DNA from 2 places in the Arthrobacter sp. AIWTK1 genome. Region 1 is predicted to be linked to the other one. Evidence: riboswitches for the same ligand, from Rfam matches in the RefSeq annotation. Region 1 holds a riboswitch; the other holds the start of a gene.
The links. A riboswitch is a leader RNA that binds a small molecule or an ion and turns the genes downstream of it on or off. The one in region 1 is predicted to bind S-adenosylmethionine.
Positions count from the first base shown of each region.

Region 1 (5,203 bases):
CCGCGGCACTCATGCCTTGAACGCCTGCCAGGTCTGGGTCAGGTAGGGGAGCCCGATGACGTCCGCGGCGGAGTGCCCCAGGTGCTCGTGGAGGTACCAGTCCAGGTTGGCGCGGACCTTGGCCCGGATGCTTTCACCGGCGGCGAGGTAATAGCTGCGGGACTTTGCCAGTTCGACGATGTCGCCGGTTGTCACAGGATCTTCCCATCGGGTCAGGTGGCTCTCGAGCCCGGCGAACTCGGGTCCGACCGCGGGGCGGAAATCCGGCTTGTGCACATCGCCGGCATGCATGATCCGGGAGAGTCGATGGACCCACGGGACGGACGTATCCAGCTGGTTCCAGATCAGGCCCAGGACGCCGCCGGGCCGGAGAATGCGGGACAGCTCGGTGCTGGCCAGGCGGGGGTCGCACCAGTGCCATGCCTGGGCAACGGTGACGACGTCGAACGCCGCGTCCGCGAGTCCGGTCGCCTCTGCCGTGCCTTCCGTCGCAGGAACCCCGGGGAGGGCGAGCCGTAGTTGGGTTAGCATGTCCGGTGAGGGATCCACGGCCGAGACGGCCAGTCCGCGCTGCACCAGCAAGGCGGTGTACTTCCCCGTCCCGGCCCCGATGTCAGCGGCGTCGGACGCCCCGCCGGTGCCGCCGGCGCTCCGGAGCAGCCAGTCCACTGAATCGGCAGGGTAGCCGGGGCGGACTCGATCATAGTGTTCGCCGCCGTCCTGGAAGCTTTGGCCGAGTTCGTAGCGGCGCTGGTGGTGCAGTTTGGGGCCTCCCCGTGCCACGTGCAGTCTCCTTCGGGCAGGCTGGAATTCTTACCCCTCGAATTTACCCCACGCGCAGCGGCCTCAGTCTTCGGTGCAGGGCGCTGCGCCGGCGGTGCCGGGGGTGTTGGGTGCCCACTCCGGGTAGCTGCGGGTGTCGTTGGCCGGCACCCAGCGGCCCGAGTCCACCACGTAGTCCCAGCCAAGGCCGGTCCGGCGGAGCTCCTCGATGCCTGCGAGCAGGCGCTGGGCGTCCTCCAGCCGGGAGCCGACGCCGAAGCTTGCCCGCAGCGAGCCCGACGGCAGCCCCAGGCGCTTCAGCAGCGGGTGGGCGCAGAAGCGGCCATCCCGCAGGCCCACGCCGTGTTCTGCGGAAAGGTAGGCCGCCACGAGGCCGGCGTCGTAGCCGGCGACGGAGAAGTTGACCACACCGATGGTGTCCGTGGCCTGGTCGGTGTCGCTGAAGATTTGGTGCACAGTGACGCCGTCGATCTTCTGCAGTCCCTCAACGAGGAAAGACCGGATGGCGGTCTCATGGGCGTGCCACAGTTCCTGGTCAAGTGCGCCGATGACCTGGGTGGCCCGGGCCAGGGTGGCGGCGCCAAGGACGTTGGGCGAGCCGCCCTCGTGCCGTGCCGGTCCTGTGGTCCAGCTGACGGAATCCAGCCGCGCCTCACGGACGGCTCCGCCTCCTGCGAGGTGCGGGGTTCCGGCGTCGAGCCAGTCCGGCCGGCCCACCAGGACGCCGCTGCCGAAAGGCGCGTACAGCTTGTGGCCCGAGAAGGCGAGGTAGTCGACGTCGTCCGCGGCGATGTCGATGCGGCGGTGCGGGGCCAGCTGGGCCGCGTCCACAACGATCCTTGCGCCGTGTTCGTGGGCCAGCGCGGCCAGTTCGCGGATGGGGAGGATTTCGCCGGTGACGTTGGAAGCGCCCGTGACGGCCAGCAGGCTAATGTCACCCTGTTGGAGCTCTGAGCGCAGGTTTTCGAGCGTGGCTTTCAGCGTGGGAGCGGCAACAACGCTGCGGTGTGGCACGCCCTGCCACGGGAGCAGGTTGGCGTGGTGTTCAATGTCCAGGTACAAAACCTCGCCGGTGGGGCGGCCGTCGGCCACCGGCAGGCACCCGGCCAGCAAGTTCAGCGAGTCCGTGGTGTTCCGGGTGAAAATGACCGAATCGTCAGCCCTGCCCCCCACGAAATCGCGGACGATGTTCCGGGCGTTTTCATACACTGACGTGCTGATCTGAGAGGCGTAGCCCGCGCCGCGGTGCACGCTGGCGTAGTACGGCAGGATCTCGTTGAGGTAGGCCGAGACGACGGACAGCGCCGGAGCGGAAGCGCCGTAATCGAGGTTCGCGTAACGGACATGCCCGCCCTGAATCAGGGGAGCCTGGATCTCCGCGCCGGTGACGGCTGAGAGGGGGCGCTGGGCAACAGTGAAGCGCTGGTCCAGAAAGCCTGCGGCGGACGTGGTTGCGGCGTTTGCGGGGAAAGTGGCAGTAGTCATGGGGACCTCACTGTAAAGGGACCCCGCACTGGGGGATCCGCGCTTGCCGGGTCCGTTCCGGACCGGCCTGGTCGTCACCCGGGGCACCCCACCGCGAATGGAGGGTTGCCGGCCAGCAAACCGGGGTTTAGCGCTGGCACTCGTGACCTGTTTCGAGATTAGGACATTCACTGCGCCGCGGGAAAGCCACGGCAATTATTAAGCTCTTTGTTACGCACGCGGAAGAATGGCATTCCCGCCGAATAAAACGACGGCGGACGCCCCCGGGAGGGCCATCCGCCGTCGTTTTATTCGGCTTATGGCTGTTGCCTGCCGCCGACGTGGCGCGGGCGATGTAGCCGCGCCGCGGCTCAGCGGCCACCAGCCGCGGTGCGCCTCAGAGGAGGTCGTCGAGGTCCGGGTTCAGCCGTTTGAGGACCTCGGAATGGAGGATTGAATTGGTGGCCAGGGCATTTCCGCCAAACGGGCCGTCCACTCCCTCCAGCGATGTGAAGCGGCCGCCGGCTTCGGTGACGATCGGCACCAGGGCGGCCATGTCGTAAAGGTTGAGCTCCGGCTCGCAGGCGATGTCCACCGCTCCCTCGGCCACCAGGCAATAGGACCAGAAGTCACCGTAGGCACGGGTCCGCCAGACTTCCTCGGTGAGGCCCAGGAATTCGTCCAGGTTGCCGCGGTCCTTCCAGCCGCCAAGGCTCGAATAGGAGAGGGAGGCGTCCGACAGCCTGGACACGTTCGAAACCTTCAACCTCGTGGCAGCAGCAAGCGACCGCCCCATATAGGCGCCGGCTCCCTTCGCGGCCCACCAGCGCTTGCCCAGCGCCGGCGCGCTGACCAGGCCGACCACCGGCTCGCCCTCATCCACGAGGGCGATCAGGGTGGCCCACACCGGGACGCCGCGGACGAAATTCTTGGTGCCGTCAATGGGGTCGATGATCCAGCGGCGGGAACCGTGCCCGGAACTGCCGAACTCTTCACCGAGGACGGCATCCCGCGGACGGGAACGGGAGAGCTGGCCGCGGATGGACTCTTCAGCTGCCTTGTCAGCATCCGTTACCGGCGTCAGATCCGGTTTGGTTTCAATCTGAAGGTCCAGCGCCTTGAAGCGGCTCATGGTCTGGGAGTCAACAGAGTCGGCCAGGACATGGGCGAGGCGCAGGTCATCGTTGTAGCTCGAAGCGGGTTGGGTCATGGTTCCAAACTACCGTCTCTGCGGCCGCCCGGCCGGGATGTCACGAAACGATGCCGAGTTCTTTGGCATCCTGAGCTTCCATCCGGGGGTCGGTGCCGAGCAACCGCCGCAGGGACGCCAGGCGCGCGGCACCCGACGGGCCCGCGTGTCCCTCGGCCACCCAGGCATCCACACCGCAGTTGACGGCGGACGCATCGTGCTTGCAGCCGCGTTCGCAAGCGTCCGTGCCGGGTTCGAGGTCGGGGAACGAACGCAGGATCCGGTCCGGATCCACATGGGCCAGGCCGAAGGACCTGATGCCGGGTGTGTCGATGATCCAGCTTCCGGCGGGCGCGTCACTGATGCGCAACGCAAGCGCCGACGACGACGTGTGCCGTCCGCGGCCTGTGACCGCGTTGACCCCTCCCGTGGCCCGCTCGGCTCCGGTGAGGGCGTTGACCATGGTGGACTTCCCCACTCCGGAATGGCCGAGCATCACGGTGACTTTGCCGTCGAGGTGGGCCCGCAGCTGCGAGACGGCGTCGCTGTCCAGCCGCGCTGACAGCCCGTCATCGGAGCGTGCATCGATCCCGGAGGCCGCGGCGTCGGCCGTTCGGCTGATGATCACCGGAAAATCAAGGTGCCGGTAGTTGGACAGGAGCTCCGTGGGATCCTTGACGTCCGCTTTGGTGACCAGCAGCAACGGCTCAATACCGGCGTCGTATGCGGCCACCAGGGCGCGGTCGATAAAGCCGGTGCGCGGTTCCGGATTTGCGGCGGCGACCACCACTACAAGCTGGTCCGCGTTGGCCACCACCGCCCGCTCGATAGGGTCCGTGTCATCGGCGCTGCGACGCAGCAGGGTGCGGCGGTCCTGGATCTTCACGAGCCGCGCCAGGGTATCCGGCGCTCCCGAAACATCGCCCACCAGGGACACGAAGTCCCCGGCTACCACGGGTGAACGGCGCAGTTCACGTGCACGCGCGGCGATCACGGTGCGTTCGTTCCCGCTATCCTCGCCCACAACAGCCGTGTAGCGCCCGCGGTCCACCGTGATGATACGGCCGGTCACGGCGTCGTCATGGCTGGGCCGGTCCTTGGTCCGGGGGCGCGAACCTTTCTTGTTGGGACGGATCCGGATATCGGACTCGTCCCAGGAACCGGTGCTACGCCCCACTGGCCTGTTCCGCCCGCCGTGTCAGCATTTCTTCCCACAGTTGCGGAAAGTCCGGCATCGTTTTGGACGTGGTGCCGATGTCTTCCACTTCCACGCCAGGCACGGCGAGGCCCAGGATGGCGCCGGCGGTGGCCATGCGGTGGTCCGCGTAGCTGTGCACGACGCCGCCGTGGAGCTTTGCGGGCCGGATCACCAGGCCGTCTGAGGTTTCCTCGGCATCGCCGCCGAGGCGGTTGATCTCCGTCACGAGTGCGGCAAGCCGGTCCGTCTCATGGCCGCGGAGATGCGCGATGCCGGTCAGCCGCGAGGGACCCGTGGCCAATGCGCACAGCGCGGCGACGGTCGGTGCAAGTTCGCTGGTGTCAGCAAAGTCCGCGCCCTTGATTTCCGGACCGCCGGTGACAGTGAGCGTCCCGTCGTCCAGCGTGACCGTGGCACCCATGGCGGTCAGGATGCTGCGCCACAAGTCGCCCACCTGCGTGGTGGGGGAAGGCCAGTTGGGAATGCGGACGGTGCCCCGGGTTGCCAGCGCTGCGGCGAGGAACGGGCCGGCGTTGGACAGGTCCTGCTCGATGCGGCGGTCAAAGGCC
Region 1 covers NZ_CM155287.1:2,908,433-2,913,635, reverse strand. Annotated here, with positions in the region: gene AC1MDG_RS13425 (class I SAM-dependent methyltransferase) at 10-783, opposite strand; gene AC1MDG_RS13420 (aminotransferase class V-fold PLP-dependent enzyme) at 847-2,268, opposite strand; SAM riboswitch class IV at 2,303-2,416, opposite strand; gene hisN (histidinol-phosphatase) at 2,645-3,457, opposite strand; gene rsgA (ribosome small subunit-dependent GTPase A) at 3,498-4,613, opposite strand; gene aroA (3-phosphoshikimate 1-carboxyvinyltransferase) at 4,603-5,203, opposite strand, start outside.

Region 2 (5,203 bases), 1.4 Mb from region 1:
GCGTATCTCCTGGCTCGGGCCGGCGTCGGCAGCGCCGGCCGCCGACGACGCAGTGGACGCCGGCGGCCGCGCTCTGCTGCCGGGCTGGGTGGATTCGCACACGCACCTGATCTTTGCCGGTGACAGGACTGCGGAGTTCGAGGCCCGGATGGCCGGCGAAAGCTACAGCGCCGGCGGTATCGCCGTGACCATGGGCGCCACCCGCGGGACGAGCGACTACGACCTCACCCGGCTCGCCCTGGGCCGCGTGGCCGAAGCAGTCTCGCAGGGAACCACGTACCTGGAAACCAAGACCGGCTACGGACTGGACGTGGAGAACGAAACGCGCAGCGCGCGCATCGCCTCCACGGTGGCGGACGAAGTCACCTACCTGGGCGCCCACCTGGTCCCAGCAGGTGAAGACCCGGACGAATACACCGACCTGGTGTGCGGGCCCATGCTGGCGGCCGTGCGGCCCTACGTCAGCTGGGCGGACGTGTTCTGCGAGCAGGGGGCCTTCAACGAGGAACAGTCGCGCCGTGTGCTGCAGGCCTGCAAGGACGCGGGCCTGGGCCTGCGCGTCCACGGCAACCAGCTGGGAGAGGGGCCCGGGGTGAGGTTGGCGGTTGAATTCGGGGCCGCCAGCGTGGACCACGTGAACTACCTGTCCCGCGCCGACGTCCACGCCCTCGCGGACACCTGGTCCGGCTGGGAATCGGCGGCCGGCGCCGGCGAGCGGGGCACCGTCGCGACGTGCCTGCCGGCCTGCGACCTCTCGACCCGCCAGCCGCTGGCCCCCGGGCGCGAGCTGCTCGACGCCGGGGTGCCGATTGCCCTGGCCTCCAACTGCAACCCCGGCACCTCCTATACGAGCTCCATGGCGTTCTGCGTCACCACCGCGGTCCTCCAGATGCGGCTGAGCGTCCACGAGGCCGTCCGTGCCGCGACGTACGGCGGTGCGCTCGCGCTACGGCGGGAATCGGGGAACGACGTCGACGGCGAACGGGCGGTGGGTTCCATCGCCCTCGGGCACCGCGCGGATCTGCACCTGCTCAACGCACCCTCCGCCACGCACCTGGCCTACCGGCCGGGCATCCCGCTGACCCACGCCGTCTGGCGGGCGGGCGTCCGCGCCCGCTAGCGCGCCGGTTGGGAGGACCTAGAAGACCATGGGCGGAGCGTCCAGGACTGTCTCGTCCACCCGGCGGTCCTCCCACTGGCTGAACGGCTTGTCCAGTTCGTACTTGCCCTTGCGGGTGCGCACCAGGATCCGCACCTCGGCATTGTCCGGGTTGTTGAGGGACTCGAAATACTCCACGGACCAGTGGAACCAGCGCATGCAGAACAGCCGCATCGTCAGCCCGTGGGTCACAAAGAGGGCGTTCGGAGCGTAGCTGGGCTTGGACCAGTGCCGGTGCAGGGTTTCCATAAACGAGGAGATCCGGTCGTAGACGTCGGAGCCGGATTCACCCTCGCGGAACCGGTAGAAGAAGTGGCCATAGGCGTTCCGGAGCTCCTTCTGGTCCTCGATGTCCCCGGCGATCTGGAAGTTGGCCCAGTCCTGTTCGCGGAGCCTGGGTTCTTCGATGATCCGCTCCACGAGCGGTCCCAGGTTGAGCGCTTCGAGGGTCTGGTAGGCCCGGAGATACGGCGACACATAGACACACACCGGCTGCCCGTTAAGTTCGCGGCGGATGTTCTCGCCCGCTGCCCGGGCCTGTGCCACGCCGAGTTCGGTCAGCGGTATCCGGTAATCAGGCACCCGGTTATAAATGGAAGTGTCGGCATTGGCGGCGGACTGGCCATGCCGGATCATGATGATTTTTCCGGGCGCACTCATAAATCCCAAGCATAGGCCCCGGACCACGCAGCTTCCGGGTTGCGTTGCCCGGGGGCTCCCGAAGCGGCGGACAGGAAAGAACCAGAAAGGGAAGGCAAGATAGGAACATGCTGGTTCCCTCCCGCCGTCGTCTGCGGATAGAAGTCTGGATTGTCCTGGGTCTGTCGCTGGGGCAGTCCGCCGTGTATTCGGTGGTGCAGCTGCTGGACAAGCTGACGCGTGCCCCCTTGGCCGAAGGGACCTCCACCCTCAACCGGTCGCAGAGCAGCCGCGAATACTTCGACCTGACGTATCAGTTGCTGGACATTTTTTTCGCGCTGGTGCCGGTGGCGCTGGTCATCTACTTCCTCACCGAGCACCGGGCGGCGGGGCAGTCCGGGGCCTCGGCCTTCCGCCAACTCGGCTTCAACTTCGCCCGCCCGGGGAGGGACCTGCTGCAGGGGCTGGGCCTTGCAGCGCTGATCGGCATCCCCTCGCTGGGGCTGTACGCAGCCGGCCGGGCCCTGGGCATCACTACGGCCATCATCCCCAGCGCGCTGGATGCCTACTGGTGGACGATTCCCGTGCTGATCCTGTCCGCAATCCGGCACGGGATCGTGGAGGAAGTCATTGTGGTGGGGTACCTGCTGGACCGTCTCGGCAAGTTCGGCTGGGGCATGCCGCTGGCCATCTTCGCCAGCTCCATGCTCCGGGGCAGCTACCACCTCTACCAGGGCTTCGGTCCGTTCATCGGCAACGCAGTCATGGGCGTTGTCTTCGCCTGGATCTACACGAAGACCCGCCGGGTCATGCCGCTGGTGATTGCCCACGCGCTGTTGGACATCGTGGCGTTCGTCGGGTTCAGCCTCTTCGGCAAGGCCATCGGGCTGGGCTAGCTGTACTGCTCAGGGACGCCTGAGTGACGCCTCAGGCCAGCCGCTTAAAAGGATTCGGCCGCTATCGGTGGGTGGCGTCATTGGCACCCGCTGATAGCGGCCGAAGTTTGTCACGGCAGCGCGCTGCCCGTGGTCCCTGCGGTCCACACGGTGGAAGGGGGTTAGATGGTTACTGCCCCGGAGGCGGTTTCGAACGTGACGGAGAGGATTCCCGGCGTTCCCTTCGGAGCAACCCATTCAACGGCCACATCTTCGAGCGGCTTTTCGACGGGTTGGCCGAGCCATTCCGTGACACGCTCGGCCGAGCCGGCGATGGTGAGGCTGGACATCTTAACGTTGCTTGGGTAGGCGTTGGACGGGTGAAGCTCCGGGTCGCCCTCCCACTTGAGCATGTACGGCACCTGCGGATCCGCAATGAGGCCAAGGATGCCAATCTGCTTCCAGACGAGTTCGCGGCCGTCGGGGAACTTGCGGTTGCCGTTAACAGCCGAGCGGCCGAGGCGTTCTTCGAACGGTGCCAGGTCGTCCACTTCGACGCACCAGCCCATCCAGCCGCCGCCCGCTGCGGAGCGGGCCCGGACAGCCTGCCCGAACGGAGCCTTGTCGGATGCCGGGTGGTCCAGGACCTCCACGACCTCCAGGTACTTGTGCCCGGCAAGCGGGATAATCATGTTGCGGGTGCCAAAACGGGGGTGTACCCCGCCCTTGACGGCTTCGACGCCGAGGGCAGATGCAATACGGTCGGTGGTGGCAGCCAGGCCATCCTGTTCACAGGCGTAAGAGACGTGATCCATGCGCATGCCCTCATCTTGGCACTTTGTGATGGAGCTCTCAGCTAAGGGTACCCTTACCGGGGTGGGATGTTGTTCCGGACCGGCCTGAGGTCCGTGAAATCACGCGGCCGACGTCCTTCGTCACAAACCTGTTCACACACAATCCGCCCTTTCTACACTGGGTTCAGGTCATGAGCGCCAGCATCGAGCCCCGGCTTGCTGGCCGGCAACCCTCGTTCCGCGGTGGGGTGCCCCGGGTGAAGACCTGGCCCTCCGGCAACCGCCGGGCGGCAAGCGCGGCACCAGACCGTCCCGGCATACCGTACGCCCGGCCATGGTGCCCTCCTTGGAAGGAGCCCCCCGATGTCCAATGCATGGTCATTCGAAACCCGCCAGATCCACGCCGGCCAGGAGCCGGACAGCGCCACCGGCGCCAGGGCCCTGCCCATCTACCAGACGACGTCGTTCGTCTTCCCCAGCGCCGAAAGCGCCGCGAACCGTTTCGCGCTGGCCGAACTGGCGCCCATCTACACGCGTATCGGCAACCCCACCCAGGATGCGGTGGAGCAGCGCGTGGCCAGCCTTGAGGGTGGACTGGCAGCGCTGCTGCTCAGCTCGGGACAGGCTGCGGAGACATTCGCCATCCTCAACGTCGCCGAGGCCGGCGACCATGTGGTGGCCAGCCCCAGCCTCTACGGCGGCACCTACAACCTGCTGGCCCACACCCTGAAGAAGTTCGGCATCTCCGTGACGTTCGTGGAGGACCCGGACAACCTCCAGCAGTGGAAGGACGCCGTCCGGCCGAACACCAAGCTCTTCTTCGCCGAAGTGGTGTCCAACCCCCGCCAGGACGTCCTGGACATCGAGGGCGTCTCCCGCGCCGCCCACGAGGCAGGCGTCCCGCTGATCGTGGACAACACGCTGTCCACCCCCTATCTCATCCGGCCCCTGGAATGGGGCGCCGACATCGTGGTCCACTCGGCAACGAAGTACCTTGGCGGGCACGGCAGCGCCATCGCCGGTGTGATCGTGGACTCGGGCAACTTTGATTTCGGCAAGGATCCGGACAAGTTCCCGGGGTTCAACACCCCGGACCCCACCTACAACGGGCTTGTCTACGCGCGGGACCTCGGCGCCGGGGGCGCCCTGGGCGCGAATCTTTCCTACATCCTCAAGGCCCGCGTCCAGCTCCTGCGTGACCTGGGCTCAGCGGTTTCCCCGTTCAACGCCTTCCTTATCGCCCAGGGCCTGGAAACGCTGAGCCTGCGCGTTGAGCGCCACGTGGCCAATGCGGTGAGTGTTGCAGAGTGGCTGGAGGCGAGGGCCGACGTCGAATCCGTGGCCTATGCGGGCCTGCCGTCCAGCCCCTGGTACGAGCGCGGCCGCAAGTACGGGCCCAAGGGCACCGGCGCGATCGTGTCCTTCAACATCGCCGGCGGGGCGGAGGCCGGCAAGCGGTTCGTGGACGCGCTGGAACTGCACTCCCACGTGGCAAACATCGGTGACGTGCGCTCGCTGGTCATCCATCCGGCGTCGACCACGCACAGCCAGTTGACTGCGGAACAGCAGGCGGTGGCGGGGGTGACACCGGGCCTGGTCCGCCTCTCGGTGGGGCTCGAGCACATCGATGACATTATCGCCGACCTCGACGCCGGTTTCCGCGCAGCCAAGGGCGACTGAACACTGTGACCCCCGGCGCCCGACGCCGGGGGTCACATTGCTGTCACATTCTTCGC
Region 2 covers NZ_CM155287.1:1,478,671-1,483,873, forward strand. Annotated here, with positions in the region: gene hutI (imidazolonepropionase) at 1-1,120, shown strand, start outside; gene AC1MDG_RS06720 (histidine phosphatase family protein) at 1,139-1,819, opposite strand; gene AC1MDG_RS06725 (CPBP family intramembrane glutamic endopeptidase) at 1,927-2,694, shown strand; gene AC1MDG_RS06730 (VOC family protein) at 2,856-3,494, opposite strand; SAM riboswitch class IV at 3,655-3,770, shown strand; gene AC1MDG_RS06735 (bifunctional o-acetylhomoserine/o-acetylserine sulfhydrylase) at 3,831-5,147, shown strand.
Region 2: it holds a riboswitch for S-adenosylmethionine, as region 1 does, so the genes downstream of both, AC1MDG_RS06735 (bifunctional o-acetylhomoserine/o-acetylserine sulfhydrylase) here and AC1MDG_RS13420 (aminotransferase class V-fold PLP-dependent enzyme) in region 1, are expected to answer to the same signal.